One region of the Streptomyces sp. NPDC007088 genome, then DNA from elsewhere that is predicted to be linked to it. Evidence: riboswitches for the same ligand, from Rfam matches in the RefSeq annotation. Region 1 holds a riboswitch; each other region holds the start of a gene.
The links. A riboswitch is a leader RNA that binds a small molecule or an ion and turns the genes downstream of it on or off. The one in region 1 is predicted to bind cyclic di-AMP.
Positions count from the first base shown of each region.

Region 1 (7,111 bases):
AGCGCGGCTGAGGCGGCCCGCCCCTCCGGCTCAGGGCCGGTGGCCGTCCTCCGCCACCGACCAGCCGATCCCGTCCAGGATGTCGTGTTCGCTGACCACGACCTCCTTCGCCCCGGCACGGCGCATGAGCGCGCGCAGGATCAGGGCGCCGGAGGTGATGACATCGACGCGGCCCGGGTGCATCGCGGGGATCGCGGCGCGTTCGGCGTGGGTGGAGGCCAGGAGGCGGTCGGTGATCGCGGACACCGACGCGTAGGAGACGCGGGAGTGGTGGATGGCCGCCGAGTCGTACTCCTGGAGGTCCAGGGAGATCGCGGCGATCGTCGTGACCGTGCCCGCGAGGCCCACGAGGGTGCGCGCCTCGCTCAGCGGGACCGTTTCGGCGGCCTGGTCCAGGGCCCGTTCGATGTCCGACTCGATCGCGGCGACCAGGGCGGCGGTCGGCGGGTCGACCACCGTGCCGTCCTCGCGGGTGAGGTGGCGTTCCGTCATCCGCACGCAGCCGATGTCGACCGAGCGGGCCGCGGCCACCGCGTCCTCGCCGACCACGCACTCCATGGAGCCGCCGCCGATGTCGACCACCAGATACGGCTTCTCGTAGGTGTCGGAGCCGGTGAGTTCCCTCGTCGCGCCGGTGAAGGAGAGCTGCGCCTCCTCCTCGCCGGTGATCACCTCGGGGTCGACGCCCAGGATCTCGCGGACGCCGCGCGCGAAGTCCTCGCGGTTGGAGGCGTCGCGGGAGGCGGAGGTCGCGACGAAGCGCAGCTTGCCGGCCGGGACGCCGTGCTCCTCGATCAGGCGCGCGTACGCGCGGCACGCGTCGAAGGTGCGCTCCAGCGCCTCCGGGGCGAGGCGGCCCGTACGGTCCACGCCCTGGCCCAGGCGCACGACGCGCATGGCGCGGTGCAGGTCGCGCAGCTCGCCGGTCGCCGGGTCGGCGTCCGCGACGAGCAGGCGGATGGAGTTCGTACCGCAGTCGATCGCCGCGACCCTCGTCACTTGCCCTCCCCCTCGGCCGTCGCGCACAGGTCCGCGCACGGGCCCTTCGCCCACCACTCGGGGAGCATCGCGAGGGCCTCGTCGCCGAGCGGGTTGACGCCCGGCCCGGCCGCGAGCGAGTGCGCGACCAGGACGTGCAGGCACTTCACGCGCTCCGGCATACCGCCCGCGCTCGGGAAGCCGGTCAGCTCCTCGATCTCGTCGCGGCGCCTGAGGTAGTCCTCGTGCGCGGCGCGGTAGGCGTCCGCGAGCTCCGGGTCACGGCCGAGGCGCTCGGTCATCTCGCGCATCACGCCGTTCGCCTCCAGCGTGCCGATCGCGGAGGCCGCGCGCGGGCACGTCAGGTAGTACAGCGTGGGGAACGGGGTGCCGTCGGGCAGCCGGGGCGCCGTCTCCACGACGTCCGGGAGCCCGCAGGGGCAGCGGTGCGCGATGGTGCGCAGCCCGCGCGGCGGACGGCCGAGCTGCTGCTTGAAGGCGGCGACATCGGCCTCGGTCGGCTCGGCGGGCGCGGTGGGCGGCGGGGGCGTGTCCATGCGGGGCTTTCTCTCGTACGTGCGACGGCGGGGGCCTGGCGGGCGGGGCCGGCTCGGTGCCGTCCCGTTCCCCCAGTATCGCCGCAGGGCGGCGGCGCGCCGTCCCCGGGCGGTTCAGCGGTCCGAGGCGTCCGCGCGGTCGATTCCGGTGAGCAGGTTCGCGTACCAGGCGCGGTGCGAGACGGCGCCGCCGGGCTGCGGGCCCTGGAGCGCGGCGCCCCGGACCAGCGCGGTGTAGCCGGTCTCGCCGGGCAGCACGTAGTGGAGGCGTTCGCGGATGCGCTGGCGGGCGTAGGCGGGGTCCTCCCAGCGGGCCTTCTCGTCGCGCAGCCGCTCCACGTTCGCGCGGTGCTCGCGCAGTTGCTCGCGCATGTCGGCGATCTCGTTGCGCTGCGAGACGTACTGGCGCATCGGGTAGGCGAGCGCGACGACCAGCGTGCACAGGACGAGGACGAGGAGGGCGGCGCGCCCGGTCAGCCGGGAGCGGCGGGCCTGGCGGCGGGACTGGGAGCGGTAGACGCGCGCGGCGGTCTGCTCGCCGAGTGCCCGCAGCCGGGTGGCCGTGGAGAACCGGTCCCGGTGGTCCCTCGCTGGCATCGTGCCTCCCCGTGCACCCGTGAAACGCGCGGACGTCCTGAACACGCGTACGTCCCCGCACACGGTACGGGACCGGGTGCGGGGACGTACGGAGGCCGTGCGCCCCGGGGCGGGCCGTCAGCCGGGTGCCGACGGACATCGCGCGGGCGCGGGGGCCCGGGGGCTCAGCCCTTGAAGCGCGGGAACGCGGAGCGGCCCGCGTACACGGCGGCGTCGTCGAGGATCTCCTCGATGCGCAGGAGCTGGTTGTACTTGGCGACGCGGTCGGTGCGGGCCGGGGCGCCGGACTTGATCTGGCCGCAGTTCACGGCGACGGCGAGGTCGGCGATCGTGACGTCCTCGGTCTCGCCGGAGCGGTGCGACATCATGCACTTGAAGCCGTTGCGCTGGGCCAGCTCCACGGCGTCCAGGGTCTCGGTCAGCGAGCCGATCTGGTTGACCTTGACGAGCAGGGCGTTCGCGGAGCCCTCCTCGATACCGCGCGCCAGACGCTCCGGGTTGGTGACGAACAGGTCGTCACCGACGAGCTGGACCTTGTCGCCGAGCTTGTCGGTGATGGTCTTCCAGCCGGCCCAGTCGTCCTCGTACAGCGGGTCCTCGATGGACACGAGCGGGTACGCGGAGACGAGCTCCTCGTAGTACTCGGTCATCTCGGCGGCCGAACGCTCCTTGCCCTCGAACAGGTACTTGCCGTCCTTGTAGAACTCGGAGGCGGCGACGTCCAGGGCGAGCGCGATGTCGCGGCCGGGCACGTAGCCGGCTTCCTTGATCGCTTCGAGGATGAGGTCGAGGGCGGCGCGGTTGGACTCCAGGCTCGGGGCGAAGCCGCCCTCGTCGCCGAGGCCCGTGGACAGCCCGCGCTGCTTCAGGACCTTCTTGAGGGTGTGGTAGACCTCGGAGCCCCAGCGGACGGCCTCGGAGAAGGACTCGGCGCCGATCGGCGCGATCATGAACTCCTGGATGTCCACGTTGGAGTCGGCGTGCGAGCCGCCGTTCAGGATGTTCATCATCGGCACCGGGAGCAGGTGCGCGTTGGGGCCGCCCAGGTAGCGGAAGAGCGGCAGGTCGCTGGCCTCGGAGGCGGCGTGCGCGACGGCGAGGGAGACGCCGAGGATGGCGTTGGCGCCGAGCGAGGACTTGTCCGGGGTGGCGTCCAGGTCGAACATCGCCTGGTCGATCAGCCGCTGCTCGGTGGCGTCGTAGCCCACCAGCTCCGGGCCGATCTGCTCGATGACGGCCAGCACGGCCTTCTCGACGCCCTTGCCGCCGTAGCGGTTCGCGTCTCCGTCACGCAGTTCGAGGGCCTCGAAGGCCCCGGTGGAGGCGCCGGAGGGCACGGCAGCGCGGCCCGTGCTCCCGTCGTCGAGGCCGACCTCGACCTCGACCGTGGGGTTGCCTCGGGAGTCCAGGATTTCCCGGGCTACGACGACGTCGATGGACGGCACGAGCATCTCCTTCGTGGGATGTGAAGCAGGAAGTGCGGGGTGCGTGAGCACCTTGCGACATGAGCCTAACCGGCTCGGGACCCGAGGCCCCCCGAAGCCCGCCCGCTAAGACGAAACGACCGGACGCAAGGGACATCGGGCGCATATCCGGCGCGTCGCCGCCGGGGCGGGTGAGCATCTGAGCCGTCCGCCGTGACACATGAGCCCGCCGTTGAGCGGGGCGGCGCACGGACGAGCCGGGCGGCCGGAACGGACCCCGCCCCGGCACGCGCGGGGGACGCGGGCCGGGGCGGGGCGGCCCCGAGGGGCCGGGTGGCCCTGTGGGGCCGGGGCCCTGGGGGTGGGCCGGGGAGCGGCGGGCGCGGGGCCCGCCGGCCGGGTCAGCTCAGGTGGAGCTGCTGGCCCGGGTAGATCAGGTCGGCGTTCTTGACGATGTCGTCGTTGAGCTGGAACAGCTTGGACCAGCCGCCGGAGACGTGGTGCTTCTGCGCGATCTCGCTCAGCGTGTCGCCGGTGACGACCTTGTACTCGCCGTCGCCCTTGGGGACGATCTTGCCGGTGTCGGTCGTGACCGTGCCGGTCGTGGACTTGGGCGCGGCCTTCGGGGCGGGCTTCGGCGCGGCCTTGGGCTGCGGGGCCGCCTGGCGCTGCTGGCCGCGCGAGGCGGCCTGGCCGTCGGTGTGCTGCGGGGCGGCCTGCTGGGACTGCTGGCCGGAGGAGGAGCCGCCGGTGCTGACGCCCGGGTCCACACCGTCGTTGGTGAGGCCGCCGGCGCCGGCGCAGGACCAGGCGCCCGGTCCCTGCATGGCGAGGAGCTTCTCGGCGGTGGCTATCTGCTGGCCCTTGGTGGCCAGGTCGGCGCGCGGGGCGTACTGGGTGCCGCCGGCGGCGGCCCAGGAGGACTGGTTGAACTGGAGGCCACCGTAGTAACCGTTGCCGGTGTTGATGGACCAGTTGCCGCCGGACTCGCACTGGGCGACCTTGTCCCAGGTCGAGACGGAGGCGGCGGAGGCGGTGCCTGAGGCCATCAGCGGGACGGCGATGGCGGCGCCGGTGACACCCGCGAGGGCGACGACCCGGGTGGCCCTGGAAGAACGACGGTGCTTGTTGCCCTTGCTGGAAAACAGCATGAAGAGGTCTCCTCACCGACGCCTACGAGGTGAGCTGTCGGGTTCGGGCCCGTGAGTTGCCCGGCCGTGCGACCTTGCGCACGACTTCACCCCGAGCCCCGCGCACCGCCCGGATCTCTCCGGACGGCACGCGGGGCGCAAACCTTGGGTCCCCCGCTCCTGCCTTCGGCGCTCGACGCGACGACTGTCCCGCACGGTCGCCGGCAGGATTCGGCGTGACGGCCATGGGGGCTCCCGGTGGGGAGCGGAGACGACGTTAAGCAAGAAACAACCGGAACTTCAAAGACGATCAGGGCTGTTGAGACTCATGTCTCACTTGCCCTCAACCGGACAAAGGGGCTCGAACCCTGACACCCTCTTGTCCGGTTATTGACCCGAATCCACACCAAGATCCAGGCTCTGGCCAGGGAGGATGAGGTCGGGGTCGGCCCCGACGACCTTCTTGTTCTCCTCGTACAGCGCGGTCCAGCCCTCGGGGAGCTCGTGGGCGTCCGCGATGGCCCAGAGACTGTCGCCCGAACGCACCGTGTACGTCTTGTCCTTGGTGGCGCCGTTCGCCGACCTCTGCCCGTTTTCTCCCCGCGAGGCGTGGAGTTCGCCGGCCGGGGAACGGTCCACTCCGGCGGCGGCCGGGTCCTGGGTGTCCGCGTCGCCCGGCTCCCGGTCCGTCGCGTCGCCGGAGACGGGCGACGCGCCGTCCTCCTCCTCGCGCGAGGAGGGCTCGCCGGAGGGGCTTTGGGTGTCCTTCTTGGCGTGGCGGCCGGAGGGCTTGCCGGAGGCGTCGCCCCCTTCCTCCTTCGCGGAGGGGGAGGCACTTGACTCGGCGTCCGGTGCGGACGTTTCGTCCGAGGTGCCCGGCTTGGCGTGCTTCGAGGTCTTCTCGGGCGACTTCGGCACCTCGGCGCTCTCGTCACCCTTGGCGTCCTTGGCGCCCTTGTCCTCCTTGTCGGACTTCTCCGCTTCGGGGGACTCGTCGGTCTTGCCGGACTCCGCCTTCTTCGCGGGGTCCCCGGAGTCCGAGGGCTGCGCGGAGGGCGAGGCGGGGACGGTCGAGGTGTCGCCGACACCCGCGCCCGCCGCGTCGTCGGTGCCGCCGTCCTCACGGGTCAGGCCCGCTCCGACAGCGCAACCGGGCCAGGCGGACGGGCCCTGGGCGGCGAGGATGCGCTGACCGACGAGGATCTGCTGGGCGCGCGTGGCCATGTCGGCGCGCGGGGCGAGGTCGAGACCGCCGTTCGCCTCCCACTCGTCGTCGGAGAGCTGGAGGCCGCCGTAGTAGCCGTTGCCGCTGTCGGCGCTCCACGAGCCGCCGGTCTCGCATTCGACGAGGCGGTCCCAAGGGCCCTGGTCCGCGCTGGCGCCGGTCGCGCCGAGCAGCGGGATGGCGATGGCCGAGCCGGTCACTCCTGCCGCGACGACAAGGGCCGGGGCCTGGCGGGGGCGTCGGTGACGGCCGTTCCCGGAGAGCATGCGGTTGCCTTTCGCGTGACAGCTGGATCGGACGTGAACGTAGCCGGATTCGAATGCCTGTCACAAGTCGATGCAGCCCTGATCACACGAACATCACATTTTTGACGTCGGTTCAGGTCGCACGAGCTGCCACATCACGGGTAAGTGGGGTATTACGCGCCGCCGTCCGGGGCAGGAGTGACGGGAGTGAAGCGGACGGGCAGGGTGCGCAGCCCCCGCATGATGAGGCCGCCGCGCCAGCGCAGCTCCTCGGGTTCGGCGTCCAGCGCGAGGTCCGGAAGGCGGGTCAGCAGCCGCTCCAGCGCGGTCCGCCCTTCGAGGCGGGCCAGCGGCGCGCCGAGGCAGTAGTGGATGCCGTGGCCGTAACCGAGGTGCTGGTTGTCGCGGCGCGCGAGGTCGAGCGTGTCGGGCGCGGTGAAGCGCTCCGGGTCGCGGTCGGCCGCCGCGAGCACCACGAGTACGGGGTCCCCGGGCGCGATGTCCTGCTCGCCGACGCGCAGTGGCGCGGTCGCGTACCGCCAGGTGGCCAGTTCCACCGGGCCGTCCCAGCGCAGCAGTTCCTCGACGCCGGTCGCGAGCAGTCCCCGGTCCCCGGCGGCCAGGGACGCCTGGAGGCGGGCGCGTTCCTCCGGGTGCCCGAGCAGGGCCAGTACGCCGTTCCCCACGAGGTTCACGGTCGTCTCGAAGCCGGCGAACAGGAGGATGAAGGCCATCGCGGCGGCCTCGTTCTCCGTCAGGTGCTCCCCGTCGTCGGAGGCGCGGACGAGGTCGGAGATGAGGTCGTCGCCGGGGTCGAGGCGTTTGCGGTGGATGAGTTCGGCGAGGTAGCCGCGCATCTTCCTGACGGCCCGGCCCACTCCCCCGCGCGGTCCGCCGCCGTGCCGGATCATCATGCCCGCCCAGTCGCGGAAGTCGTCCTGGTCCTCGCGCGGGA
Region 1 covers NZ_JBIAFO010000003.1:458,635-465,745, reverse strand. Annotated here, with positions in the region: gene ACFYMP_RS07705 (exopolyphosphatase) at 31-999, opposite strand; gene ACFYMP_RS07700 (DUF501 domain-containing protein) at 996-1,535, opposite strand; gene ACFYMP_RS07695 (septum formation initiator family protein) at 1,650-2,132, opposite strand; gene eno (phosphopyruvate hydratase) at 2,297-3,583, opposite strand; gene ACFYMP_RS07685 (transglycosylase family protein) at 3,958-4,707, opposite strand; cyclic di-AMP (ydaO/yuaA leader) riboswitch at 4,712-4,888, opposite strand; gene ACFYMP_RS07680 (transglycosylase family protein) at 5,074-6,177, opposite strand; gene ACFYMP_RS07675 (cytochrome P450) at 6,330-7,111, opposite strand, start outside.

Region 2 (7,111 bases), on a different contig from region 1:
CGACCGTTCGGCCGTCGCCGCCGGGTTCGGCATGCTGCGGCTGGCCGGCGCCCCCTCGCTGGGCTGGCTCGACGTCAAGACCTCCGCCGAGGTCGAGATCCCCACGATCGAGGCGGCCGTCGACGAGGAGCTGGCCCGCTTCGCCGCGGAGGGCCCGACCGCCGAGGAGATGGAGCGCGCCCAGGCCCAGCTGGAGCGCGAGTGGCTCGACCGGCTCGGCACCGTGGCCGGCCGCGCCGACGAACTGTGCCGCTACGCCGTCCTGTTCGGCGACCCGCAGCTCGCGCTGACCGCCGTCGGGCGGGTCCTCGACATCACCGCCGACGAGGTCCGCGAGATCGCCGCGGCCCGCCTGCGGCCCGACAACCGCGCCGTCCTCGTCTACGAGCCCACCGCCCCCGAGGGCGACCCCGCCGCGCGGGACGAAGCCGCGGACACCGACCAGGACGAGGAGGCGGCACAGAAGTGAGCGACGCCGTACAGAGCACCATGGAGTTCCACCCGCGGCCCCAGCCCGGCACCGCGAAGCCCTGGGCCTTCCCCGCACCCGAGCGCGGCACCCTGCCCAACGGGCTCACCGTGCTGCGCTGCGACCGCCCCGGACAGCAGATCGTCGCCGTGGAGGTCCTGCTCGACGCCCCGCTGGACGCCGAGCCGGCCGGTCTCGACGGGGTCGCCACCATCATGGCCCGCGCCTTCACCGAGGGCACCGACAAGCACTCCGCCGAGGAGTACGCGGCCGAACTGGAGCGCTGCGGGGCGACCCTCGACGCCCACGCCGACCACCCCGGCGTCCGCATCTCGCTGGAGGTCCCGGTCTCCCGGCTGCCCAAGGCGCTCGGCCTGCTCGCCGACGCCCTGCGCTCCCCGGCCTTCGCCGACGCCGAGATCGAGCGGCTCGTGGCCAACCGTCTCGACGAGATCCCGCACGAGGCGGCGAACCCGGCGCGGCGCGCGGCGAAGGAGCTGTCGAAGCGGCTCTTCCCCGCCGACAGCCGGATGTCCCGCCCCCGCCAGGGCACCGAGGAGACGGTCGCCGCGATCGACTCCTCGGCCGTCCGCGCGCTGTACGAACGGCATGTCCGCCCGGCCACCTCGACCGCCGTCGTGGTCGGCGACCTCACGGGTGTGGACCTCGACGCCCTGCTCGCCGAGACCCTCGGCGCGTGGACCGGGAACACCGCCGAGCCCCTGCCCGTGCCGCCGATCACCGCCGACGACACCGGCCGCGTCTACATCGTCGACCGTCCCGGCTCCGTGCAGACCCAGCTGCTCATCGGCCGGATCGGCGCCGACCGGCACGACCGGGTCTGGCCCGCGCAGGTCCTCGGCACCTACTGCCTGGGCGGCACCCTGACCTCGCGTCTGGACCGGGTCCTGCGCGAGGAGAAGGGGTACACCTACGGGGTGCGCGCCTTCGGCCAGGTGCTGCGCTCGGCCGCTCCGGCCGCGGGCAGCCCGGTCGCGCCCGGCGCCGCGATGCTCGCCATCAGCGGCTCGGTGGACACCGAGTCCACCGGCCCCGCGCTGGAGGACCTGTGGAACGTCCTGCGGGTGCTCGCCGCGGAGGGGCTGACCGACGCCGAGCGGGAGACCGCCGAGCAGAACCTCGTGGGCGTCGCCCCGCTCAAGTACGAGACGGCCGCCGCCGTCGCGGGCACCCTCGCCGATCAGGTGGAGCAGCAACTGCCCGACGACTTCCAGGCCCAGCTGTACCGCCGGCTGGCCGAGACCGGCACCGTCGAGGCCACCGCCGCCGTGGTCAGCGCCTTCCCGGTCGACCACCTCGTGACGGTCCTGGTCGGGGACGCCGCGCAGATCGCCGAACCGGTCCGCGCCCTCGGTATCGGCGAGGTCACCGTCGTCGAGGGCTGAGGCCCGCCCGGCACGACGCGGTCCGCTGACGCGGACTCAGGGCCCCGGTGTCCTTCCCGGAGAGGGAGGGCGCCGGGGCCCCGCCGTGTCCGTGACACTCCGTCCGGCGCGGGCGTTCCCTTTCGTCCTGTGCCGGAGGCTCTTCCGCCGCCTCCTGCCCCCATGTCCCGAATGCCGCATGACGCCCTGTCTGTGCTGTGGCGTGCGCTACAAACCACCGGTTCCGTTTGTTGCGGCCCTGATGTCCCGTTTAGCGTCGGTCCGGCTGTTCGTCAGGCACCCGTCGCACCAGCGGCACCGGGCAGTCATCGCCGAGTCCCGAGGCGCGAGCCGAGGGAGCCGGGGACCCAGGTTCCACTGGGGTGAATCGGCCACCGCCCGGCGGTGGCCGTAGGAGACCTTCCTGCTCCGAACCCGTCAGCTAACCCGGTAGGCGAGAGGGAAGGAAAGGACCATCCACTCCATGGCGTTCACGCGCCCCTCCGGCAAGCACCGTCGTCCCAGCCGCGGGAGCAGGGCCGGTGCCCGCGCCGCCTCGGTCGCCGCGCTCACCACGACCGGCGTCGTCGGCGGTCTCGCCGCCTCCGCTTTCGCCGCCGAGGCCCCCGCCGTCCACGACACCGGGCTGACCCGGGCGATCACCCTCGACGACAGTCTCGCCGAGGAGATCGCCACCCAGGCCGCCCTCCAGCACGCCGCCGCCGAACAGGCCGAGGCCCAGGAGAAAGCGGCCGCGCAGGCCAAGAAGGACGCCGAGGAGGCCAAGCGCAAGGCCGAGGCCAAGGCCAAGCGGGAGCGGGAGGCCAAGGAACGCGCCGCCCGTGCCGCCGAGCGTGAGCGCCTCAACGCCTTCGTCGCCCCGGTCGACGGCTCGTACGTGTCCACCGGCTACCAGGCCGGCAGCTCGCTGTGGGCCTCCGGCAGCCACACCGGTATCGACTTCCACGCGGCGAGCGGCACCAGCGTGCACGCCGTGGGCGCGGGCACCGTCGTCGCGGTCGACTGGGGCGGCGCCTACGGCAACGAGGTCGTCCTGCGCATGCAGGACGGCACCTACACCCAGTACGGGCACCTGACCTCCGCGACCGTCTCCGTCGGGCAGAGCGTCAGCGCCGGACAGCAGATCGCGATCTCCGGCTCGACGGGCAACTCGACCGGGCCGCATCTGCACTTCGAGGCCCGTACCGGCCCCGACTACGGCTCCGACATGGACCCCGTCGCCTACCTCCGCGCCCACGGCGTCCACGTCTGAGACGCGGCGTCCCCTCGCGCCGCTCCGCTTGCCCGCAAGGCCCCCGGTCACCCCGGGGGCCTTGCGCGTGTGCGGGGTGGCTTTCCGGCCAAAAGATATCCATGGAATGCCGTCTCCCATCGGAAATTCACGCCTGTTCTAATAGAGTCACTGAACGGGCGTCAATCGACGGCGTTTCGCGGGGATTAAAGCGGAGGTCGGTCCATGAGCATTCCGGCGCACTCGGTATGCACCGCCATCCGGGACGACATCGTCTCCGGTGTGTACGAGCGCGGCAGCCGGCTCACCGAGGAATTGCTCGCCCGCCGGTACGGCGTCTCGCGCGTCCCGGTGCGGGAGTCGCTGCGCACCCTGGAGGCCGAGGGGTTCGTCGTGACGCGCAGGCACGCGGGCGCGCACGTGGCCGAGCCCTCCGAGCAGGAGGCCGTCGACCTGCTGGAGATGCGGCTGCTGCTGGAACCGCTGTGCGCGGCCCGCGCCGCCCAGCGCCGCACCGACGCCCACCTCAAGGTGCTGCGCGGGCTGGTCAGACTCGGCCAGGAGCGGGCCCGGCGCGGCCAGGACGAGGACCTGCGGTCCCTGGGCGGCTGGTTCCACGAGACCCTCGTGCAGTCCTCCGGCAGTGAGGCGCTCACCACGCTGCTGACCCAGCTACGGCACAAGATCGTCTGGATGTGGACCGTCGACTCCCCGGCGCGGCCGCAGGAGTCCTGGGCCGAGCACGGCGCGATCGTCGACGCGGTGGCCCGCGGGGACGCCGAGCGGGCCAGGACGCTGACCGCGCAGCACGGTGAACGGGCCCGGCAGGCTCACCGGCTGCGCGGCACGGAGCGTGTGAGGTCTTCGCAACATGCCGTAAACACGGTGGGCGGCCGACATTAACAATTGCGCCGTATACAAAGGTGGGTAATGCGGGGGTCTCTTTGTCGTGCCCGTAATTCCGGGGCCGAATGCGAAGGGCTCCCGGCGACCCCTGCGCGTTTTCCGGACTTCTCGTCCGAGGTGGTGTCCCTCTGCGACCGAATTCTTACGGAAAACGTTCTGCCGCCGCACGGGAGACGCCGGGGGGGGGGGGGGGGGGGCCCGCGGGCCCCCCCCCCCCCGCCGCGGCGGGGGCCCCCCCCCCCCCCCCACCGGGGGGGGGGGGGGGCGCGGCGCCCGGGCGGGGGGGCGGGGCACCCGCCCGGCCCCCCCCCCCCCCGCCCCCCCCGGGCCCCCGCCCCCCCCCCCGCCCCCCCCCCCGGGGCCCGGGCCGCGGGGGGGGCGGGCCACGGCCCCACCTGAAAGGCGCCACCCTCATGAAGCTCCCCGTAGACGACGTCACGCTCGCGTCCTGGTCCACGCTCCTCGGCCTCACCGACAAGCAGACCGCCGCGACCCTCGAAGACATCGAGAAGACCCTCCGCCAGGGGTACGAGTACCGCCCCGACGAGCTGCGCGACGCCACCTTCGACCAGCTCATAAGCGACATGGACAAGGACGAGGCCGCCCTGATGTTCCTCATCAGCGGACTGCGCCAGGCCGGATACCCCAACGCGGCCTACGACATCGAGGTACGCGGCATCTTCGCCACGCTCAGCTCCCTCCAGCACACCGGCTGACCTTCCCCTCACACCCGCTCACCGCCCCGGCCGCGCACCGCGCACCGGGGCGGTCCCATGCGCGCCCGCAGAAAGGATTCCGCCGTCGTGAGCGACGACTTCCTGCCCCGTGCCGCGGCCCCGACCGCCGCACGGCCCGCCCCCTCGTGGGCGAAGAAGCCCCCGCCCAAGTCCAAGACCCGCACCACCGGCAAGATCACAGCCCGCCGCTACGCCGCCCCGCGCGACCCGCACGAGCACGCCCGGAAGATCGCCGAGAACGTCCTCGACGCCTGGTATCAGTCCTTCGGCGGCAGCAGCATCGACGTCCCCCTGGGCACCGTCGCCGGGCTCTCCCTGCTGCGCAACCTCCCCGGACTCGCGGACTGGGTGCTCAACCTCGCGCCCGAAGACCTCCCGCAGCTCCTCAAGGAGATCTACCTCGGCCACTGGATCAACCGACCCGACCTCATCAACCGCGCGATACGCCTGCACGACTGGGCCTGGAACCCCGAGCCCGACAAGCAGCAGCTCCGCGCCGTCCACGCCGTCACCCGCGCCGCCATCAACACCGGCCTGATGGACCTCACCGGCCACGACGACGTCTGGCGACGCTCCGAAGCCGACGTCCTCAGCCCCCTGCTCACCGGCCTCCGGCACAAGAGCGACAAGAAGTGGCGCGGCGAGTACCACACGCCGGCGTGCATCACCGACCTGATGGCCAACATCACCGTCGACAAGGACTTCGCGAAGCCGGGCATGTCCTTCCGCGAACCCGCCATCGGCTCGGGCACGATGTTCCGCTCCGTCGCCGTCCGACTGCGCGACCTCGGCCTCGACCCGCACGACTTCCACTGGTACGGCAACGACATCGACGCGCTGTCGGCCGGATGCGCCGCCGTGAACGCGATCATCTGGGACCTCGGTCCGCGCTGCCTCATCGGCTGCGCCGACTCGCTCGCGCCGGAAGACGACTACGCCAAGACCCGCGCCGAAGCCCTCGAAGCCTTCGAGGAGCGCGATCGGCACCTAGAAGCCGCCCACTCGCTCGCCGCGGTCCGCCGCGCCTTCGACCTGGTCGACGAGCTGATGCCCAGCAAAGAGCCCGTCGCGTGACCGGCACCTTCGACCGCCCCGGCACCACGCCCGTCGTACGCCGCCGACGCCCGGCCTTCGCCGCGCCCCGCGACGAGATCGACGTACCGCCCATCGACCAGATCGCCCCGCCCCTCGACCCGCCCTGGCGCAAGGAGGACACCGACACCCCCGACCGCAAAGCCCTCTACCTCCACCCCGACGGTCACAGCGTCGGCCTGCGCATCCAGTCCCGCGGCTTCGCCATCCAGACCTGGATCACCGCAGGCCCCGACCTGCCCCCGCTCCCCGACACCGCGACCGCCGCCGAACAGGCCGAGGCACAGGCCGCCCGCGACGCCCGGCTCCAGCCCGGCCGCACCTGGCACGCCGTCCTCAACACGCGGACCAGCAAGGCCCTGGCCACTGACCTCGGCGCACTCGTCCGAGACCGCCTACTCCCTGCCCTGACCAACAAGCCGCGCGGCATCCCCGCCCCGCCCCCACCCGCCCGCATCGGCCAGTCCGACCCCACCCCGACCACAGAAGGAACCCAGAAGTGAGCCCCGACAACACCGTGCAGGTCACCAGCCTGCCCAACCTCGCCGAGATCCTGCCGTACCTCCTCGGCCACTACCCCGACGACAGCATCGCCTTCCACGCCCCCGGCGAGAACTTCACCGACGGCCCGAGCATGACGTGCCCCCTGCCCGACGACCCCGCCGAGTGGAAGGACACCGCCGAACTCGCCGCCCGCCAGTTCGTGGCGTACGCCCACGACCGTGGACACAACCCCGACCAAGGCGTCATCGTCTACCTCTGCCGCGACCCGCGCCCCAACGAGACCCCGTGGGACACCGCCGCGCTCCTCGCACCGGTCACCGACTGGATCACGAGCACCCTCCTGAACGAGCGCGCCTGCGTCCTCCAGACCATCGGCCTGGTCGCGAACCGCTGGTGGGCCTACGAGTGCACCACCGACGGATGCTGCGAGGGCGAACCGCTCCCATCTGCCGACGACCCCACCAGCGTCGCAGCACAGATGGCCCGCCTCGGCCGCACCCCCGGCCCTCGCACCCGCGACATCGTCAAGGAGTTCCGGGCGGCGGCCCCCGCTGACGTCGACTTCCTCAAGGCCCTGGACACGGCCGTCGACCAGTTCAACACCCGGTGCGCGACCAGCGCCGGACGCGACTCCACACTCACTTCGACCTGCGCCCAGATCGAGGCGGCCGTCAGCCAATTCCGGGCCGGAGCGACCACCCTCAACCGCAACTTGGCCACACAGCTCATCGTCGGTCTGCACGACGACGGCGCCGTGGATGCCGGC
Region 2 covers NZ_JBIAFO010000001.1:606,922-614,032, reverse strand. Annotated here, with positions in the region: gene ACFYMP_RS02705 (M16 family metallopeptidase) at 1-469, shown strand, start outside; gene ACFYMP_RS02700 (M16 family metallopeptidase) at 490-1,875, shown strand; cyclic di-AMP (ydaO/yuaA leader) riboswitch at 2,175-2,326, shown strand; gene ACFYMP_RS02695 (M23 family metallopeptidase) at 2,339-3,127, shown strand; gene ACFYMP_RS02690 (GntR family transcriptional regulator) at 3,332-4,009, shown strand; gene ACFYMP_RS02685 (hypothetical protein) at 4,426-4,728, shown strand; gene ACFYMP_RS02680 (N-6 DNA methylase) at 4,816-5,823, shown strand; gene ACFYMP_RS02675 (hypothetical protein) at 5,820-6,344, shown strand; gene ACFYMP_RS02670 (DUF4192 family protein) at 6,341-7,111, shown strand, end outside.
Region 2: another riboswitch for cyclic di-AMP. It lies ahead of ACFYMP_RS02695 (M23 family metallopeptidase); the one in region 1 lies ahead of ACFYMP_RS07685 (transglycosylase family protein).

Region 3 (7,111 bases), on a different contig from region 1:
TAGAAGGTGCTGAAGAGGTCGCTGACGAACTCGGGGTCGACGCCCCGGTCGTGCCGGACGGCTCCCCCGGGCTGGTCCTGGGCCTCCAGGACCTCCACCGACCAGCCGGCGTCGGCCAGCAGATTGGCGGCCACCAGACCGTTGGGGCCCGCCCCGATCACCACTGCGTCCGGCATGGCGCACTCCCGGCTCGGCGGGTGGCGCGGCACCCGGACTCAGGTTCCGGGGCGCGTGGACCACCCGGATCGGACGGCTGACGCCATACGTCCGGCGTCACGCCTCTGGGCGCGGCCGGGCCGCGCCGGGTCCTGGTCGCTGTCTCCCCCGGCCCGCAGCGGTGCGGGCCGGGGTCTCGTCCTGTTCGCACAGCCGGGCGAGGCGGCGCAGCATCGCGCGGTGCCGCACCTGTTGCGCGGCCTCCAGGACACCGTTGTGCAGGAGACCTCCGGCGCCGCGCAGCGGGTGCTCATCGAGGACGATCAGCGTGTCCTCGCCCCAGGGCCGCAGTTCCAGCGCGATTCTCGCCGTTCCCAAAGGCCCGCTCTCGGCCTCCAGTTCGAGGACGCGGGGTGGCTCGCTGCGACGGACGACGGTCTGGTTGCGCAGCGTGAGCGGCCCGATTCTGATCGCGTAGCGCACCACGGCGTCCAGCTCGGGCCAGCGCCCTTCCTCCGGCTCGACCCGCGCGGTTCCGACGACCCAGTCCCCGTAGCGTTCCACGTCGGACAGGACCGCCCAGACGTCCCAGGGAGGCTTCCTGATCAACCGGTGCCGTACGGCCATGGGGTCCCTCCACCGTCCGATTGCCGCTTTCTGCCCGCCGCGCGTCCCACGCTAGGCCCCGGGGCGCTCGCCCGCGCGGGGACGGCGGCCGTCCCGGTACCGGTGGCCGCCCGCCGTGAGGCAGTCGGCCTTGGCGACGGGCATCCTTGGGGCGTGGGGGCCACCTGTCGCGTCGTGTGGAGGTGCCATGTCTGTCGCGCGTTCGCTGGACGGCCGTACGGCGGTGGTGACCGGGGCCGCTCGCGGCCTCGGCGCCGGGATGGCGGGGGCGCTGGTGCGGCGCGGCGCCCGGGTGGCGCTGCTGGGGCTGGAGGCGAAGGAGCTGGCGCGGACGGCTGCCGCGCTTCCTGAGGGGTCCGCGCACTGGTGGGTGGTGGACGTGAGCGACGCCGGGGCGATGGAGCGGACGGCCGCGCTCGTGCGGTCCCGCTTCGGCTCTCCCTCGGTGGTGGTGGGCAACGCGGGCATCGCGGAGACCGGCCCGTTCGTGGACTCCGATCCGGACGAGTGGCGACGGGTCGTCGAGGTGAACGTGGTGGGCAGTGCCGTGACGGCACGGGTCTTCCTGCCCGATCTGCTGCGCACCCGGGGGTACTACCTCCAGGTGTCCTCCCTCGCGGCGCTCGCACCGGCCCCCCTCATGAGCGCGTACTGCACCTCGAAGGCGGGCGCCGAGACCTTCGCCCAGGTGTTGCGGGCCGAGGTGGCGCACCGGGGTGTGGGAGTGGGGGTGGCGTATCTGAGCTGGGCCGACACGGAGATGATCCGGGCGGGCGACTCCACCCGTGCCCTGCGCGCGCTGCGGTCCGCGCTGCCGTGGCCCGCCTCCCGGACCTACGCGGCCCCTGTGGTCGCGGAGCGTCTGGTGCGCGGGGTCGAACGCCGTGCCGCCACGGTCGACGCCCAGCAGTGGGTGCGCGGAGTCCGGCTCGCCCGTGCCTGGCTGCCGCCACTGGTGACCCTTCGTTCCCGGTGGCTGATGCGGCACCTGGAGCGGGAAGGGGGCGCCGCGGCGAGCGGTCCTCTGGGGGAGGGCGGGGTAGCGGCGGCGGCCGGGCGCGCCGACGAGGCCGGAGGTCACGGCCGTGGGTGCGGGCGTGGCCGGTCCCCCGGTTCCGGGAGCGACCGTGACCGCGGGCCCACCGGCTGAGCGGCGGCGCTCGGGCGTTCCGCCGGCAGGCCCCGCTCACCGGTGTGCCCAGCGGACGGAGCTTTCCGGGGGCGGCCGGAGCGCCCCGCGCGAGGTCCGCCGGCCTTGTTCCGTCCGGTGCCTCACGCCCGGCGCGGCAGTGACGGGTGGGGGAGGAGCCCGCCGGCTCCTCCCCCACCCGTCATCCGTGCGCGTCCGGGGACGTCCGGCCTCAGTACGGACCGTTCACGTTGTCGATCGAGCCGTAGACGTGCGCGGCGTAGTTGCACGCGGCGGTGATGTTGGCGACCGGGTCGAAGCTGTCCATGGACGTGCCGGGCACGTGGTACGCCTGGAAGGTCGGGTCGATGACCTGGAGCAGCCCCTTCGACGGGGTGCCGGCGGCGGCGTTGGAGTCCCAGTCGTTGACGATCGTCGGGTTGCCGGAGGACTCACGCATCACGTTGCGGTGGATGCCCTCGTAGCTGCCGGGGATGCCGTGCTCGGCCATGATGGCCAGCGACTGCTTGATCCAGCCGTCGAGGTCGTTCGTGTACGTCGCGGGCTGCGCGGCGGGGGCCGCGGTCTTGCTCGCGGCGGCCTCGGTGGCGGCCTTCGCCGGGGCGGCGGGCGGGGTGCTGGTCCGCTGCGAGCGGTCGGCGCGGTCGGCGCCGGTCCGCCCGGCCGAGGCGCCGGACGCCTTGGCCTCGCCCTTGCCGCCGACGGTCAGCTTCAGGCCGGGGTGGATCAGGTCGGGGTTGTCGCCGACGGCCTGGCGGTTGTCCTCGTACAGCTTGTGCCAGCCACCCTCGACCGAGTGGCTCCTGGCGATCTTGGCCAGGGTGTCCCCGGAGACCACGGAGTAGGCGGCGGGGGCGGTGTCCGCGGCCGGGGCGCCGGCCGCGGCCTTCTGCTCGGCCGCCGGGTGGGACTGCGCGGCGGAGGCGATGTTCGCGCCGAACAGGGGAAGGGCCAGGGCGGCTCCCCCCGTGCTCACGGCGATCAGTCCGCGGGTCAGCGACCGGGACGTGCGACGACGATTGTTGCCCAGTGCAGGCATGGTGCGTTCCTCTCCGTCGCCTACGAGGTGAGCTGTCGGGTTCAGGCTGGAGATGCCTGGCCGCGATGAACGCGACTTCACCCCGAGCCGTTCCGGAATCCGGATCGGCGACTTACCTGGGTCCCCCGCTCCTGCCGTACGTGAATAGGTCGGGTTTCCGGACAGCGGCAGGATTCGGCGTTCTGCCCGGATGGACCGTGACGTTAAGCGAGAGGCGCCGGATCGGACAAGCTTCGCATTCTTGATCACAAAGCATTTACATGATCAACGGGGATGACCGCGAGTTCCCCTGCTTTCTTCGCGGTGTCAACTTTCTTTGCAGGGAAAGGAATGGACGCACACCCGCGGGAGTCGCCTCACGCGAAAGTGACCCTCGCCACCGAGTCCGATTAGTGCGTTTTGCTCTGTCGCGGAAGGGGGCGATCCCACCCCGACGTAGGTGAGGACCGGCGCGCGCACATCGCCACAAATGCCTCATAAGGTGCGACAAACGGGCCGTTTCGGCGCCGGACCGGCCCCCGGACGCACTGAAGGACGCGGAGGACACCTCCGGCCCCCGACCGGCCCGTCTCCATTCGGCCGGGAAAGGCGGCCGACGGGGAAAGATCACGCGGGGGAAACGGGGCGGCGAGCTACGGGGAAGATCGCCGGGGCGGAGCGAAAGATCACGCCGGGCGGTCGAGATCAGACTCCGGGACTCCAGGACTCCGGGGCAATGATCGCGTGAGGGTCTGATTACCAACGGATACGGCGCCCCTCTCCCCGGCGGTCCCGCCCTCTCCTTTGCCCCATGGAATTGATCAATGAATTCGTCATCGGCATTCAGCCCCCGGCATTCACCCTTGCGACACCGACACCGAGACCGACACCGCGCACCGCGCACCGGCACCGGGCCGGGAGGTAATGCGCGGAATTCCCTGCCGGGTGCGGCCAATGACGGAACGCCAAACCCGGACGGCTGTCTGTTGGCGCCCAAGTGCGTTCGTGTCGCCGGTGGTTCGGCCATCGCACGCCCGCACCCGGTGGGGGGGGCGTCCACCCGTGCGCGTACGTATACACCCGGCCCCCGGCGCGCAGCGGCACAGGCCGGGATCCGGTCGCTTGCCCCGTCGGGGTGAAGATTCCTCCCCCGGGGGCCGGAGGGCGACCGCTGCGCTGCGCAGAGGCCCCGCGCCACGCGCGCCGGGCCGTACGGTCACGTGCCATGAGTATCTGGCTGCCCCTGTCCGCGGTTGCCCGGCTGGTGCGCGCGACGGCCCTCGGAGTGGTGGCGGGCGTCCTGGTCGGCGTACTGGTCGACGCGGCGTTCGGCGTCCTCGCGGGGATCGCCACGACGGAACTGGTCTTCGTCCTGGCCGGCTGGCTCACGCTGTGGCCGATGGACGCCGAGGGCACGCACCGCAACGCCAGCCGTGAGGACTTCCGGCCCGCGCTGGAGGAGTGCGTCGTCGTCGGGACCGCCCTGTGCGGACTGATCGCCATCGTGGTGCTGCTGCTGGACGGAAAGTCGGGAAAGGGGAACGCCGCGGCGGCGGTGGCGCTGGGCGGGGTGTTCACGTCCTGGGCCGCGCTGCACCTCATGTACTCCGCCCGCTACGCGTACGCCTACTACGGCGCCGGGGGCGGTGGGAACGGTATCGACTTCAACTCCCAGGAGCCGCCGACGTACCGCGACTTCCTCTACTTCAGCTACAACCTGGGCATGACCTATCAGGTCTCGGACACCGCCGTCTCCAGCTCCAGGGTCCGCGCGATCGCCCTGCGGCACTGCCTGCTCTCCTACGTGTTCGGCACGAGCGTCCTGGCCACCACGATCAACCTCGTCACCGGCATCGTCACCGGCTGAACCCGGTCCCCTCCCCCGCCGGCCCCGGAGGACGGGCGCCGTCCGGGCGGCCACGTGGACCACCCCTGCCGGCCCCGCGACGCCGGTCACGAGGCCGTACGGCTCCTCATGCATACGTTCGGTGGCCCAGGGCACTCGCAGTTCAACCACGAACCAGCGGCCGAACGCGCTGATCGCGACGGTCGCGGCAGGAAGTTCTGACGACGCACTACGGGCGGGAACATGTCGACAAGCGAGGACACCGAAAACAAGGGTGACAGCGGTGAGAAGAAGCCGGAGCGGGTCAGCATCGCGACCGCTATGCGCAGCGCTGCCGCCCAGCTCACCGAGCTGCTCCAGCGCGAGGCTGTCTCCGTGTCCTCCGTGAAGGCCACGGACGAGGGCTGGATGGCGGACGTCGAGGTGGTGGAGATCGAGAAGATCCCGGACACCATGAGCGTGATGGCCACCTACCACGTCTCCCTCGACGGCCAGGGCCAGCTCATCGGTTACGAGCGGGTGCGCCGCTACGCGCGAGGACAGGTCGACCGCTGAGTCGTGCCCGGATATCGAGAAAGAAGTCCGTACCGAGCGTGTGAGGCCGCTCGATCACTGACCGGAAGGAAGGTCGACCATGAGTCTCGTACAGCAGAGCAATGCATCCGGCAGCGGAGGTGGCTCCGGAAATCTCTACGACGTTCTTGAGCTGATCCTGGACCGGGGGCTCGTCATCGATGCCTTCGTCCGCGTTTCCCTCGTGGGGATCGAGATACTCAAGATCGACGTACGCGTCGTCGTCGCGAGTGTGGACACCTACCTCCGCTTCGCCGAGGCGTGCAACCGTCTCGACCTCGAGTCGGGACGCAAGGCCCCCACCCAGCTCACCGACATCGTCGGCGACACGATGGAGAGCGGGGCGAAGGGGAAGTCGAAAGGAGCGTTGACCGGCGCCGTGGAGGCGTTCAGCGAGTCCTTCAAGGGCGGTCGCGACAGCTCCGAGAACGAGGAAGAAGGGGAGAAGGAGAAGCGCCCCGCGCGCAAGACCTCTTCCAGCAGCAGCCGCCGTACCACTTCGCGTCGGGAGGACTAGTCGATGCCCACGTACATCTACGCCATCACGGCAGCGGACCACCCGCTGAAGCTGGACGGCCTGAACGGCGTCGGCGAGCCGGCGTCCCCGCTCCGTACGCTCAAGACCGGCAGCCTCGCCGCCGTCGTCAGTGACGCCCCCGAGGACCTGCGCGCCAAGCGGCGCGATCTGGTCGCACACCAGAGCGTGCTGGAGCGGCTGATGGCCGACGGTGCGGCCCTGCCCATGCGCTTCGGCCTGGTCGGCCCCGACGACGAGCAGGTGCTCGACGTCCTCGGCCAGGAGGAGGAGGGGTACCGCGACCGCCTCACCGAACTGGACGGCCGTCTGGAGTACAACCTCAAGGTCTCCCGGGCGGAGGAGGGGCTCCTGCGCGAGATCCTCACCGAGTCGCAGGAGGCCAGGCGCCTGAGCGACTACACCCGGCAGAACCCCGCGGCGCAGGACCAGAAGATGGCCCTCGGCGAGCTGATCTCCCGCGAGGTGCAGGCGCGGGAGGAGCGGGAGGCCCAGGAGCTGACGGCCGCCCTCGCCTCCGCCGCGGAGCGCACCGCGCAGGCCGACCCCACCAAGAAGCACTTCCTGAACGCGTCCTTCCTCGTGAAGCGCGAGGAGGCCGCCCGGTTCTCGCAGGCGGTGGACGAAGAGGCCGAACGGCGCGGCGACGAATACGAGTTCGCACTCAACGGCCCGCTCCCGCCGTACAGCTTCGTCTGAGTCTCCTCTCCCCCGATCGGAGGGCCCAGTGGGTCTCATCTCTCACATCCTCACCCTTCCGCTCGCGCCCGTACGAGGAACGGCCTGGGTCGTCGATCAGGTGGTCCTCGCCGCGGAGCGTGAGTACTACGACCCGGCGACCGTGCGAGCGGAACTGGGGGAGCTGGAGAAGGAACTGCTGAGCGGTGCCATCGACGAAGCGGAATTCGATCGGCGCGAGGACGAACTGCTGGACCGGCTCGGCGAGTACGAGGCCCACCAGGCACGGCTACGAAACAACTCCTGAATGCGGGAGATTGAGGTGTTCGAGAGATGACAGAGATGAACGGCAACACGAAGATAGGCGTGGCTCTGGTGGGTGGTTACCTGCTGGGGCGTACGAAGAAGGCCAAGATGGCCGTTGGCCTGGGTATGTACCTCGCCGGCAAGAAGCTGAACTTCGACCCGAAGCAGCTCGGGAAGCTGGTCGCCAACTCGCCCGTCCTCGGGTCGCTCAACGATCAGGTG
Region 3 covers NZ_JBIAFO010000024.1:79,078-86,188, forward strand. Annotated here, with positions in the region: gene ACFYMP_RS28070 (phytoene desaturase family protein) at 1-176, opposite strand, end outside; gene ACFYMP_RS28075 (SRPBCC family protein) at 274-783, opposite strand; gene ACFYMP_RS28080 (SDR family oxidoreductase) at 971-1,933, shown strand; gene ACFYMP_RS28085 (transglycosylase SLT domain-containing protein) at 2,145-2,972, opposite strand; cyclic di-AMP (ydaO/yuaA leader) riboswitch at 2,977-3,162, opposite strand; gene ACFYMP_RS28090 (DUF1345 domain-containing protein) at 4,177-4,818, shown strand; gene ACFYMP_RS28095 (gas vesicle protein) at 5,041-5,352, shown strand; gene ACFYMP_RS28100 (gas vesicle structural protein GvpA) at 5,432-5,887, shown strand; gene ACFYMP_RS28105 (GvpL/GvpF family gas vesicle protein) at 5,891-6,604, shown strand; gene ACFYMP_RS28110 (gas vesicle protein GvpG) at 6,633-6,890, shown strand; gene ACFYMP_RS28115 (hypothetical protein) at 6,917-7,111, shown strand, end outside.
Region 3: another riboswitch for cyclic di-AMP. It lies ahead of ACFYMP_RS28085 (transglycosylase SLT domain-containing protein); the one in region 1 lies ahead of ACFYMP_RS07685 (transglycosylase family protein).

Region 4 (7,111 bases), on a different contig from region 1:
GAACCTGCGGGTGGCCAACGGCGACGCCGTGATCCTGCTGCGCGACATGCTCGCCCCCGGCGCCCTGCACGGGGTGCGGGTGTACTTCCCCGACCCGTGGCCGAAGGCGCGCCACCACAAGCGGCGGCTGATCCAGCCCGCCTTCCTCGACCTGGCCGCCCACCGCATGGCGCCCGGCGCCGTCCTGCACTGCGCGACCGACTGGGAGCCGTACGCCGAGCACATGCTGGAGGTGCTGTCCGCGCACCCCGCCTTCGACAACACCGCCCCGGACGGCGGCTGGGCGCCGCGTCCCGCGTTCCGCCCCCGTACCCGCTTCGAGGGCCAGGGCCTCGCGAAGGGCCACGTCGTGCGCGACCTGCTGTTCCGCCGCAACGACGCCCCGGTGCCGGACCCGGTCCGCGCGGAGGCTGGTTAGGGTCGCCGTGTGACCCACAGTTCTCCGCGTCCGGGGGAGCGTGACCCCGGGCCGCGGTGGCCGCGGCGGCGGGGCCCCGGGGGACCGCCCGGCGCCCCGTACCCGGCGGCGCCGCGAGCCGCGGCCCCCGGCCCCGGGGGACCGGCTCCCGCGCCCTGGCGTCCGCGCTGGTGGCAGCGGCGCGCGGTGAAGGCGGGGGCGCTCGTGCTGCTGCTCGCCGTGTCGGGTCTGGTGATCCTCGCGCTGGTGCGGCAGCAGACGGGCACCCGGGGCTTCTTCGTGGGCCTGGGCCTCGCGGTGCTGCCCGTGCCCGCGCTGATCCTCGTCTTCCGGCTGCTGGGCCGGGTGCGTCCGGGGCGCCGGCGCGGCCAGGTCTTCGCGTTCGCCTGGGGCGCCTGCGCGGCGGCGCTCATCGCGATCGTCGCGAACGGTTTCGCGACGCGCTGGATCGAGACGGCGACGGCGGACCGCGCGCACGCGAACACGCTGGGCGCGACCGTCGTCGCCCCGATCGTGGAGGAGAGCGCGAAGGCCGCCGCCGTCCTGCTCGTGGTCCTCTTCCGCCGACGGCAGATCATGGGCGTCGTGGACGCCGTCGTGTACGCCGGGGTCACCGCGGCCGGCTTCGCCTTCACCGAGAACATCCTGTACCTCGGCAACGCCTTCGGCACCGACCACGTCGAGGGCCGGCACGGCCTCGGTTCGGTGACCCTCGCGACCTTCTTCGTCCGCGCCGTCATGTCGCCGTTCGCGCACCCCCTGTTCACGTGCCTGACGGGGGCGGGCTTCGGCCTCGCGGCGCTGCGCCCGGAGCGGCGGCGCGCGCCCCGGGTCCTGCTGCCGCTCGCGGGACTGCTGCTCGCGATGGCGCTGCACGCGACGTGGAACCTCTCGCCGTCCTTCGGCCCGGACGGCTTCCCGCTGGTCTACGGCACGGTCATGGTCCCGGCGCTCGGCCTGCTCACGTGGCTCGTGCTGTGGCACCGCCACCGGGACCTGCGCGCGGTCCGCGAGGAACTGGCGCCCTACGTCGCGGGCGGCTGGTTCCTCCCGCTGGAGCCGCCCGCGCTCGCCTCGACGCGCTCGCGCCGGATCGCCGCCGAGTGGGCCGCGTACCACGGCGACCGGCACGACGTACGGACCGTACGCCGCTACGCCGCCACCGCGACGACCCTCGCCCTGCTGCGCCGGCAGGCCGCCGTGGAGCAGGCGGCGGGCGGCCCCGCCGGAGGGGAGTTCACGCGGCGCGAGCGGGAGCTGCTGGACGCGCTGGCCGAGGGGCGCGACCTCGCCGGTCCCGCCTTCGCCTACACGTGGCGCGTCGCCCCGCCCCGCTCCCACCGGCACCTGCCGGTCCCCGCGGCCTGGAACACCCCGGCGACGGCGCACGGGTACGGGTACGGGCAGGGCCACGGGCACGGCCCCGCGCCCCACGGGAACGCGTCCCCCTCGCCGTACGGGGAGCCCGCGCGGTACGGCGAGGCAAACCCCTACGCCGCGAACCCGCCCCCGCCCCCGGACGCGCCGCGGCCCGCCACCGGCCAGACGTAGGACGTCGGCCGGGGCGGGCCGGGTGGTGCGGGGGGCCGGTCGCGGGGCCGCGCCGCCGCCTCAGGCGGAGGCGGTGGTGAGGCGGCTCAGCTCGTCCTCGGTCAGTTCCAGGCCGGCGACGGCGACGAGCGCCTTGAGCTGCTCGGGGGTGCGCGCGCTGGCGATCGGCGCGGCCACGGTGGGCTGGGCGGCGAGCCAGGCCAGGGCCACGGTCGCCACCTCGGCGCCGTGCGCCTGGGCGACCTCGTCGAGGGCGGTGAGGACCTTCTGCCCGCGCTCGGTCTCCAGGTGCTTCGCGGCGCCCTCGGCGCGCACGCTCTCCACGCTGGTCCCCGGGCGGTACTTGCCGGTGAGGAAGCCGGAGGCGAGCGCGAAGTAGGGGACGGTCGCGAGTCCGGCGCGCGAGGCGACGTCCTGGAGGGCGCCCTCGTAGGTGTCGCGCGAGACGAGGTTGTAGTGCGGCTGGAGCGCGACGTACTTGGCCAGGCCCTCGCGGTCGGAGAAGTCCAGGGACTCCTGGAGACGCTCGGGCGAGATGTTGGACGCGGCGATCGCCCGGACCTTGCCGGCCCTCACGAGTTCGTCGAGGGCGGTGATGATCTCGCCGACCTCGACGGAGGTGTCGTCGAAGTGCGTGTAGTAGAGGTCGATGTAGTCGGTGCCCAGCCGGCGCAGGGAGGCGTCCGCGCCCGCCTTGACGGTGGCGGGGGACAGCCCCTTGAAGTCGGGGTGGGAGCCGACCTTGGTGGCGATGACGACGTCGGAGCGGTTGGAGCGGGCCCGCGTCCACTCCCCGATGATCGTCTCGGACTCGCCGCCCTTGTTGCCCGGGACCCAGTGCGAGTAGGCGTCGGCGGTGTCGACGAAGTTGCCGCCGGCCGCGGCGTAGGCGTCCAGCACCGCGAAGGACTGCTCCCGGTCCGCGGACCAGCCGAACACGTTGCCGCCCAGGGACAGCGGGAAGACGTCGATGCCGGAGGAGCCGAGTGTGCGCGTGGAGGTCATGTGCGCTCTCAACGCCGGGAACGGCATCGCTTATTCCGGATACCGCCGCCCCGTACGCCGCCCACCGCCTCTCGCGCGCGGACCGGGGCCCGGCGGGACAGGCGGTACCCGGCGTGCGGGGCGGCGCCGGATCAGGGGTTCTGCCCCCTGCTGCGGAGCCAGCCCATCGGGTCGATCGCGGCGCCGCCGCCCGGGTGGACCTCCAGGTGCAGGTGGGGCCCCGTGACGTTCCCGGTCGCGCCGACGCGGCCGATGACGTCGCCGGTGGTGACCTGCTGGCCCGCGCTCACCGAGATCGAGGACTGGTGGCAGTACCAGAGCTCGGTGCCGTCGTCGAGTTCGAGGACGGTGCGGTAGCCGTAGGCGCCGGACCAGCCGGCCTCCTTGACGGTCGCCGAGTGGACCGCCTTGAGCGGGGTCCCGGTCGGCGCGGCGAAGTCGAGCCCGGTGTGGTGGCCGGAGGACCACATGGAGCCGCCGTCGCCGAAGTGCGAGGTGAGGGTGTAGGAGGCGACGGGCAGCGTGTAGCTCCTGGCGAGCCGCGCGAGCCGTTCCTCCTCGGCCTTGGCCTTCGCTTCGGCCTCCGCCTTCGCCCTGGCCTCGGCCTGTGCCTTCTTCCGCGCGGTCTCGGCCTTCTTCTGCTCGGTGGCGGCGTGCTCGGCCGCGGCCCGCGCGGCGGCGGCCTCCGCGGCCCGCTGAGCGCTCCGGTCGGCGCTGTCGGCCTGGGTCTCGGCCTGGGTGAGGATGCGGGCGCGCAGGGCCTCACCGGCGTCGGTGGTGCCCTGGTCGAGATCGGCCTGGGTGACTCCGGCGCTGGTGAGCGGGGAGGCGGCGGGGTTGGCCGCGAGCTGGGCGGGGGCGTCGCCGTCCTCGCCCGCGACGTCGTCGATCAGCGTGCCGACTCCGGGCAGCGACCTGGCCTCCGGCAGGGCGTCCTTGACGTCCTTGAGCTTCGGGAAGGACTCGGGAAGCGACAGCTGGACCTTCGGCTTCTCCTGCGCGGTGGCGATACCGCCGGCGCCGACGGCCGCGAGGACGCCGACTCCGAGGACCGTCGAGCTGCGCGCGAGACCGCCGCGCTGCCTGGCGACGCGGTGCCGGCCGCGCACCGGGACGACGGTCTCCTCGGTCGGGTTCCACTCCCCGGTGCCGGGCTCGGGCACCGGGCGGGGGCCGGAGCCCCCGTCGGGGCCGGGGCCGTGGGCTCTCCCGGAGTCGTAGAAGGAGGTGGGGGCGGACCCGGTGGGAGCGGGGGCAGGCGGGTTGGACGCCACGAGGGCGGCACTCCTTTCCTTCCTTCTCGCCTACCGGGTTAGCTGACGGGTTCGGAGCAGGAAGGTCTCCTACGGACACCAGGACGCGATGTCCGATTCACCCCAGGAAGTTGGTTCCCCGGTTCCCTCGCGGGATTCGGCGCGTGCGCGCGGAGCCGTCGCTGTTGACGGCTGGGACGACCGCGCTGCGTTATCGAACGTTAATAGACACGAGGCGTGGATTCCAAGCCGTTCCCGTTGATCATTACGGGCTCCGGCCTGGGCTTAAACGGACATGGGGCATCCGATCCGGACGAGTTGACCGCCCATCCGGAGGGGGCGGAAAACTGACGGTGCGTCAGTTGTTATGGAAGCGCGTCCACCTTCTCACCCTCGGTGACCACCCTCGGACGATCCGTGCGGACCATGCCGGCCGTCCGGTCCCGGGTGCTGTGCGGCGTCGGCGCTCTCCTCCCGAAGGCGCTCCGGAGCGACCGCGGCGGCCCCGGAGCGCGGACGGCGTACGGCGAGCAGCGCCATGTCGTCGGTCGTGGCGCCGCCGGTGTGGTCGCGCACCTCGCGCGTGAGGGTCCTGAGCAGGGCCGCGGGATGCTCGAAGACGCGTCCGCGCAGCCGCTCGACGGGATCGTAGAAGCGGCCCCGGGTGTCGCGCGCCTCGGACAGCCCGTCGGTGTAGAGCAGCAGCATCGCGCCCGGCGGGTACTCCGTCTCCTCGGCGCGGTCGGGCCAGGTGCCCAGCTCCCCCATGCCGAGCGGCAGGGCGTGCTCGCCGGGCGAGAGGACCAGGACCCGGCCGTCGTGGTGCAGCAGGAGCGGTTCGGTGTGCCCGCGGTTGACGACGCGCAGGACGCCGCCGCCGTGCGGGATCTCGACGAGCACGGCGGTCGTGAACCCCTCGAAGGCGTCGAGCGCGCGGCGCCGCGCCCCCTCCCGGGCGAGCGCCCGCTCCAGCCGGGCGGCCACCCCCTCGATGGTGGACTCCTGCTCGGCGGCCTCCCGGAACGCGCCGATCACCACGGACACGGCCTCGACCGCGCCGAGCCCCTTGCCGCGCACGTCGCCGAGGACCATGCGCACGCCGTGCGGGGAGTCCTGCACGGCGTAGAGGTCGCCCCCGATGAACGCGTCGGCCTCGGCGGCCTCGTACTGCGCGGCGATGTCGAAGCCGCCGATCCGGCCGGGCGGCACCGGCAGCACGGCGCGCTGCGCCGCCTCGGCGACGTGCTGCACGGAGGCGAGCTGACGGCCGCCGTGCCGGATCACCAGATTGATCAGCGCGGCCAGGAGACACACGACGGCCACCGTGATCAGTTCCATCACGAACGCCGCGGTCGAGAGGTTGTGCTGGGCGAGGTGCAGGACCGTCGCGAGCACGAGCCCCGCCACCCCGGTCCCCACGGTGACCACGAGCCCCGAGAAGGGCGCGGCGATCAACGGGGCGGCCGTGAAGAAGGGGGCGGCGAAGTAGGTGGGCGGCGCCGTCAGCCCGAAGACGAAACCGGCGGCGAGCAGCAGGGGCGGGAGCGCGCGCACGACGGCCCGCGCCCACCGGTCCCGCCTGCCGCGCCCGCCCAGGACGAGCGGGGGCGGCGGCGGGACCGGCTTGTAGTCGGTGCGGGGGTCGTCGTCGGCAGGACCGGAGGAGGCACCGCCCCCCTCCGCCCCGGCGAAGGACCCGGCGTCCTGGCCGGGCCCGTCCCGGCCGCCGACGGCGCCGTACTCGCCGGGAACGCGGTCCGCACCGCCCGTGCCGGGGGCGCCGCGCTCCTCGGGAGCGCCGTGTTCGTCGGGCTTTCGCGTCCCCACGGCTCGCCTCCCGCCCGCTCTGCGCCCCGCTCCTGCCGTTTCCGTGCTCTCCTCACGTTTCCCCCCAGGAGCGGCTCCGGCTACTTGGGGGCGGCCGAGCGGGTACCGCCCCCGGGAGAGCCGACGGGGACACACGAAAACGCCGGAAGCCCGGTGCACGAATGCACCGGGCTTCCGGTTTTAGTAGCGGGGACAGGATTTGAACCTGCGACCTCTGGGTTATGAGCCCAGCGAGCTACCGAGCTGCTCCACCCCGCGTCGGTAAACACAACTATACGCCATGCCGGGGACGCCCCCGACCACGTGCGGCTCCCTCCGCCGCGGGCCCGGCGCCGCGCCGTCCGGGGCGCCTCACAGCCGTACGAGGGTGACTTCCGTGGCCTTCACGCTGGTCCACACCTCGGTGCCCTCGCGCAGTCCGAGTTCGGCGGCGGCGGCCGGGGTGATCTCGGCGAGCAGTTCCGGGGCGCTGCCGGCCCGGCCCGCGACCAGGACGCGCAGCCGGCTGCCGAGAGCGGTGATCTCGCGGACCGTGCCGGGCCAGACGTTGCGCGGACTGCCGGCCGGCCGTTCCCGGTGGACCGCGACGGCCTCGGGCGCGACGACGGCGAGCGCGCGCAGGCCCGGCCCCGCCGGCGGCCCGGTCTCCCCCGGGTCCGCCGTCCCGGCCGCGAGGAGCGTCCCGCCGCCGTCCAGCGCCAGCGCGCCGTCCCCGGTGAGCGTGCCCGGCCACGCGTTGCGCCCGAGCATCCGCGCGACCCACGCGGAACGCGGCCGCCGGGCCACCTCGGCGGGCGGCGCGTCCTGGAGCGCCCGCCCCTCGTCGAGGACGAGCACCCGGTCGGCGAGCGACACGGCCTCCACGGGGTCGTGCGTGACGACGAGGCAGACCCCGCCGAACCCGTCGAGGTGCCGGCGCAGGGTGTGCCGTACCCGGGCCCGCGTCGTCTGGTCGAGCGCGGCGAGCGGTTCGTCGAGCAGGAGCAGCCGGGGCCGGGCGGCGAGGGCGCGGGCGAGCGCGACGCGCTGGGCCTGGCCGCCGGAGAGCTGGGCGGGG
Region 4 covers NZ_JBIAFO010000017.1:130,228-137,338, reverse strand. Annotated here, with positions in the region: gene trmB (tRNA (guanosine(46)-N7)-methyltransferase TrmB) at 1-418, shown strand, start outside; gene ACFYMP_RS24705 (PrsW family intramembrane metalloprotease) at 623-1,969, shown strand; gene ACFYMP_RS24700 (aldo/keto reductase) at 2,030-2,974, opposite strand; gene ACFYMP_RS24695 (M23 family metallopeptidase) at 3,106-4,248, opposite strand; cyclic di-AMP (ydaO/yuaA leader) riboswitch at 4,261-4,400, opposite strand; gene ACFYMP_RS24690 (PP2C family protein-serine/threonine phosphatase) at 4,615-6,054, opposite strand; tRNA gene ACFYMP_RS24685 (tRNA-Met) at 6,239-6,312, opposite strand; gene ACFYMP_RS24680 (ABC transporter permease) at 6,406-7,111, opposite strand, start outside.
Region 4: another riboswitch for cyclic di-AMP. It lies ahead of ACFYMP_RS24695 (M23 family metallopeptidase); the one in region 1 lies ahead of ACFYMP_RS07685 (transglycosylase family protein).